Regions from separate parts of the Mesorhizobium monacense genome, predicted to be linked through region 1. Evidence: predicted binding sites of a transcription regulator. Region 1 holds the regulator's gene; the other holds the start of a gene.

Region 1 (3,208 bases):
GCCGATAACGCCGCGTTCGATCAGCGCCCGCATGATCTGGTAGCCGTGCTCGTGCATGAATGAAATCTGGCTGCCGCGCCTGGCGCTGTCGCGGGTGCTTTCGAGCGTGAGACCATAGGCGCCGCATTTTGCCTCGACGAGTTCGATGAACAGGTCGGCCAGGGCGATGCTTTTCTTTCTCACGGCCGCCATGTCGACATCGTTCCAGATGTCGAGCGCGCCCTTCAGCGTGCGCATCGACAGGACCGGCTGCGTGCCGCACAGAAACCGGCGGATGCCGGTGCCGGCTGCGTAGGCCTGCTCGAAGGCGAAGGGCCGCGCGTGGCTCCACCATCCGCTGAGCGGCTGCAGCACATCGGCATGATGGCGCTCCGCGGCATAGATGAAGGCGGGAGAGCCCGGGCCGCCATTCAAATATTTGTAGGTGCAGCCGACAGCGAAATCGGCATTCGCCGTGTCCAGTTCGACCGGCATGGCGCCTGCTGTGTGGCAGAGATCCCAGACGATCAGCGCCCCGGCGTCATGGGCGATGCGCGTCAGCGCCGTCATGTCACGCAGTTCGCCTGACTTGTAGTTGACGTGGTTGACCAGCACCACCGCGACCCGGTCGTCGATCAGCTCTTCGATCGTCGGTGCGTCGACGCCTGCAAGGCGCAGCACAGTGTTCTTTCGAGTCGAGGCGACACCTTCAGCCATGTAGAGGTCGGTCGGAAAGCTGTCGCCCTCGGCGACGATGACGGGCCGATCCGGCCGGATGGCCATTGCCGCGTGCAGCAGCTTGTAGATGTTGATCGATGTCGTGTCGCAGACCACCGTCTGGCCGGGAGCGGCGCCGATCAGGCGCCCGAGCTGATCGCCGAGTTCGACCGGCATGTTGAACCAGCCGGCAGTGTTCCAGGCGCGGATGAGGTCGTACGCCCATTCTTCGGTCGCCGCCTTGCGTAGCTCGTCGAAGGCGGCATGCGAGGCTGCACCCAGCGAATTGCCGTCGAGATAGATTACCCCTTCGGGCAGGATGAAGCGGTCGCGCAAGGGGCGCAGTGGATCCGCGGCGTCCATCGCTTCGACGGCCGCAAGATCAGGAATTCCTGTCATGATATGTCTGCTCCCCCCAGATACGCACGACACCGGCACGCAATGATGACACAAGCCGACGATCGGTACTTTCTCTCATCACAGGCCATCGCGCTGCAAGAACCTGCATTGATGACTTATCGGCCCAACGACACCCTCGACCCCTGCTCATAGTTGGCATTTTGAGTTCGTTTCGTTCACGGTGCATCGAGCGGGCTGGATCGTCAAACACGGCCCTACCTACATTGTTTGCGGCGAATGATTGCCGACTTCCAACCAGCTCCCAGGCCGGTGGTTGGCCGTAAACGATAACAAAATCAATGCGATGAAGCCGGCATCTAAGGGGCTGGGATATTCGCTGTCGCACGCGACATCGTTTCGGGAGCCTTAACCCATTCATTAAACTTTAAACAGTTGCGGAACACAACTGGAACAGATAGTGTTTGTTCTGGGTTTGTTTTTCTGATTCCGTTGGGGGCCGCGATGCTGACACGCAAACAACATGAACTGCTGATGTTCATCCATGAGCGGCTGAAGGAAAGCGGCATTCCACCCTCCTTCGACGAAATGAAAGAGGCGCTCGATCTTGCCTCGAAGTCGGGCATCCACCGGCTGATCACGGCGCTGGAGGAGCGCGGTTTCATTCGCCGGCTGCCCAATCGGGCGCGCGCGCTCGAAGTGCTGCGCCTGCCGGACTCGATTGCTCCCGGCCTCAATGCGGCGAAGAAGTTCTCGCCGAGCGTCATTCAGGGCAGTCTTGGGCAGGGCGGCCTCGGACGGCAGATCAAGCCTATGGCATCGTCGCGCACGCCCCAGGCGGGCAATGACGACGATGCGGTTGCGGCAGTGTCCATCCCGGTGATGGGGCGGATCGCGGCCGGTGTGCCGATCGACGCCATCCAGCATCAGACGCATTCGATCTCGGTGCCGCCGGACATGATCATGGGCGGCGAGCATTACGCGCTGGAGGTCAAGGGCGATTCGATGATCGAGGCCGGGATCTTCGACGGCGATACGGTCATCATCCGCAACGCCGACACGGCGAGCCCGGGAGAGATCATAGTGGCGCTGGTCGACGAGGAGGAAGCGACGCTGAAGCGCTTCCGCCGCAAGGGCGCCTCGATTGCGCTGGAAGCCGCCAATCCGGCCTATGAAACCCGCATCTTCGGGCCCGACCGGGTCAAGGTGCAGGGCAAGCTGGTCGGTCTGATCCGCCGCTACTGAGGCGGCGGCGGTTGTTTTGGCGGCGGTTTGCTGGCCTGCCTTTCGGGTCTCTTGTAAGGCGGCAGGCCCCTCGCCTCGCGTGAGAATCTTCGCTGCTCGTGCCAGGGCCGGTACGGCTGCTCGACCGCGAAGTCTATCTCTGCCGGCGCGATTGCCGATTGCTGATCGAAGAAGACAGCGGCGCTGCCCAAGCGGGCAAGTTGCCGTTTCCTGACGACAAGGACAAGCGGATTGCGGCAAGGGTCGTAGGCGGTGGCGTCGTTGACGATGATCAGGGTAGCGAAAGCACACGCCCGCCACGCGTCCTTGCGGTCTTCTGCATACGCGATGATCGCGCCAGACGGATGCCGCGCGAGGCAAAGACCGCTGCTGCAGTAGAAGGGTGAGCCCGGCGGCAGGTCGGCCGGATCCATGTCGAACCGCGCGTCACCCTTCTCGAAGGTCTCGGGCTCCACAATGGTTTCGGACTTCACAGCCCGTTTCCAGTTGTCGGTGGTGAACTCGTTCGATCGCACGCGGTTGATGGCGAGTTCGCCGCCCCCGATCGGCATTGCCACAAGATGCCCATCCTCCGAGACGAGAACGTCAGGCGTGCGAGTGTCGGAGACAGTCAGCAGGCCGGCGAATGCGAACGGAACGGCTGCCAGCCTGAGCCATGTCGTCGCCATGGTGGCGATGACCAGCGCGATCGTCACCAGCAGTACCGACTGAATGGAGATCAGCCCGACAGCATCGATCGGCGAGCGCTCGGAAATCCATCCGGATATTGCGATCATCGCCGTCAGCCCCTTGCCCATCACATAGAGGAAGGGTCCATCGGCGCCGAACGGCATCGCCAGCGCGCTGAGCACGGCGAACGGCATGACGATCAGCGAGACGATCGGCATGACGGCCAGGTTGGCAAGCAGGC
Region 2 (3,208 bases), 1.1 Mb from region 1:
CTATCCCTGGCCCGCGTCATCGCCACATAGAGCAGGCGGCGCTCCTCCTCGATATCCTCCTTTGTGCCGACGCCGAGATCGGCCGGAATGCAGCCGTCGACGGAATTGAGCACGAAGACGTTCTTCCACTCCTGGCCCTTGGCCGAGTGGATGGTCGACAGGATGAGATAGTCCTCGTCGCGATGCGGCGGCCCGGCCTGGTCGCTGGTCGCGTCCGGCGGATCGAGCGTCAGCTCGGTAAGGAAGCGCTCGCGCGAGGCGTAGCCGGATGCGATCTGCTCGAGCTGCAGAAGGTCGGCCCGCCGCGTCGTCGCGTCCTCATGGATGCGCTCCAGATGCGGCTCGTACCAGAGCCGGACCTGTTCGAGATCGGCTGGCCATTTCGCGCCGGCCCGCAAGCCGGAATAGAGCGCGATGAAGGCCGGCCAGTCTTCCGCCGCGCGCTGCGGCGGCCGGTAGCGGGCAAGCCCCATCGCCTCGTCGAGCGACGTCGCCATGGTCTCGACGATCTGCGAGGCGGCCGAGGGGCCGATGCCGGGTAGAAGCTGCAGCACGCGAAACCCGGCGACGCGGTCGCGCGGGTTCTCGGCAAAGCGCAGCATCGCCAGCATGTCCTTGACATGGGCGGCGTCGAGGAATTTCAGCCCGCCGAACTTGACAAAGGGGATGTTGCGGCGCGTCAGCTCGATCTCCAGCGGCCCGCTGTGGTGCGAGGCGCGAAACAGCACCGCTTGCGATTTCAGCACCGTGCCGCCCTCGCGCTCGGCCAGGATCGCCTGGCAGACATAGTTGGCCTGCTCGGCCTCGTCGCGCACGCTGACCAGTTTCGGCTTCTGCGAGGATTTGCGCTCGGTCCACAGGTTCTTGGTGAAGCGCTCCGATGCTTGGGAGATCACCGCATTGGCGGCGGCGAGGATGGTCTCGGTCGAGCGGTAGTTGCGCTCCAGCGTGACGATCGCGGCTGCTTGAGCGAACTGTTTTGGGAAATCGAGGATGTTGCGCACTTCGGCGGCACGGAAGGAATAGATCGACTGCGCGTCGTCGCCGACCACCGTCAGCCCCGATCCGTCCGGCTTCAGCGCCGTCAGGATCGAGGCCTGCAGGCGGTTGGTGTCCTGGTATTCGTCGACCAGCACATGGTCGAAGCGCGCACTGAGATGCGCCGCGATCTCCGGCTCGGCCGCCATCTGCGCCCAGTAGAGCAGCAGGTCGTCGTAATCGAGAACGTTCTGCGCCTGCTTGGCCTCGACATAGGCGGAAAACAGCGCCTTCAGCTGCTCTGCCCACCCCGCGCACCACGGAAACGCCGAACCCAGCACCTCGCCGAGCGGTGCCTGCGCATTGACGGCGCGCGAATAGATGGCGAGGCAGGTGCCCTTGGTCGGAAAACGGCTTTCCGTCTTGGAGAACCCGAGCTCGTGGCGGGCGAGGTTCATCAGGTCGGCGGCATCCTCGCGGTCGTGGATGGTGAAGGCCGGGTCGAGGCCGATCTCCAGCGCATAGTCGCGCAAGAGCCGCGCACCGATGCCGTGGAAAGTGCCTGCCCAGGTCAGCGCGTCGGTGATGACCGAGGCATCGCGGCCCAGCACCTCGCCGGCGATGCGCTCGACCCGCTTGGCCATCTCGGCGGCGGCGCGGCGTGAAAACGTCATCAGCAGGATGCGGCGCGGGTCGGCGCCTTTGACGATCAGATGCGCGACGCGATGCGCCAGCGTGTTGGTCTTGCCGGATCCGGCCCCCGCGATCACCAGCAGCGGCGCGGCAACCATGCCTTCGCCATGCTCGACCGCCAGCCGCTGCTGGTCGTTCAGCTTGGCGAGATATGCAGGCTGGAAGGTCGAATCACCGGCAGCGAGGTTCATCGCCCATCAAGCATCGTTTCCGCTTTGTTCGCAACGGGTCGGCCGAGGTCGGTCGCCGTAATCAAATGAGCTAGTGCCAGCTTCTCTCCTGCTATGTTATTCTCTAGTTTAAAGGGCGAGAAATTCTTGTTATAAGTTGAAAGTTATCGACTTATTTTTGGTTGGCAAAAAGATAATAAGTATATTTCTCGTTAAGTGAAAATCATGGGCAATCAAAATGCACGCCAAGTCATGGCGGTGGTGTCGTTAGTTTTGACTTCGGACCCAGGTCTGTCCCAAGACCTGCTGCATGACAGGCAGGTTTCAGAAGAGGCGGTGAGAATGGTCAGCGCCCGGTCGTATTCCGACATCCTGAGTCGAGCTTGCCTCAATGGGTGGCGGTACTCTCGAAGTGCAATCGAAAGTGGCTTTGAACGGCACTTTCAGGAAATGAAACTGGTGATGGTCGGTGAGGGTCACGTGATCAAGATTGACGTGACAGCGAACAAATCCCCGATGGTCCAGGTAGAATTCGATGCCAAACGGCGACTCAGTCTGCCGCGCCAATTTGGCTGTTTTCGACCCTATTGGCTCGACGACTGAAGTTGAGGTACCGGCCCGCGACTGGTGCTCTACCGCCTCGGCTCCACGCCCATCGCTGCCGACTGGCGCCGCAGCGCACGGCGCTCGTCGCCAGGCATCGGCAACGGATCGAAATCATCCGGCACGTCGGCGATGACCTTTTTGGTGAAGCGATAGGTCGCATAGGCGAACAGGCCAACAATCAGCAGACGGATCATGATCAAATCCTCCTTCGGCGGACCAACCGGGGGGAGAGCATTTTGTTCCGCCCTCCCTGCGGCCCGGCTTGCCGTGCAACCAAACCGGCACCGCATCGTTTGCCCCTGATGAAAGGGGGCGGACGAGAGGAGGTTGTCATGAAGAAGCTTCCGATGCTGCTGGCCCTGGCGGCAGGGCTCGCACTCGCTGCTTGCGACAACAACATCCCGCCGACCAAGGCGCCCGTGGACCAGAACACGCAGGTCGACAAGAACCCGGTGCCGAAGTCGACGACGGGTGGCGATCAGCCCGGCACGCCGCCTGCGCAGTAACGATGATGCCTCTCAGGGCAAGGGCGTGTGGCCCGATCAGGACATCGGGCGGGAAATCACGCTGGCCACAGAAGAAGGCCGGCGCTGCTTGGGAGGAAGCTGAAAGCGCCGGCCAAGCGGGAAATCAGGCCCGCCGCACAAGGAAGATAGCTGAGTCTTGCCGTTGCGTCATTGTACGAATGCGTACGGCCGTCGGGCTGTTGCAAACGTGCATCGCGTAAATGGGTTACTCGAGGAAACGTCTCGAAATTCAGT

The links. Region 1 encodes LexA, which represses DNA repair genes until DNA is damaged. Its sites were predicted from a motif close to TGTTCNNNNTGTGTTCNG; they were not measured.
Region 2: a site for LexA is predicted at 1,877-1,894, ahead of AC1RUK_RS17235 (ATP-dependent helicase). Genes of this name have one in related genera too.

The regions. Positions count from the first base shown of each region.
Region 1 is NZ_CM165567.1:2,425,452-2,428,659, forward strand. Features, by position in the region: gene kynU (kynureninase) at 1-1,095, opposite strand, end outside; gene lexA (transcriptional repressor LexA) at 1,558-2,298, shown strand; gene AC1RUK_RS11675 (ComEC/Rec2 family competence protein) at 2,292-3,208, opposite strand, start outside.
Region 2 is NZ_CM165567.1:3,523,008-3,526,215, reverse strand. Features, by position in the region: gene AC1RUK_RS17235 (ATP-dependent helicase) at 1-1,862, opposite strand, end outside; gene AC1RUK_RS17230 (hypothetical protein) at 2,067-2,444, shown strand; gene AC1RUK_RS17225 (hypothetical protein) at 2,474-2,641, opposite strand; gene AC1RUK_RS17220 (hypothetical protein) at 2,780-2,953, shown strand.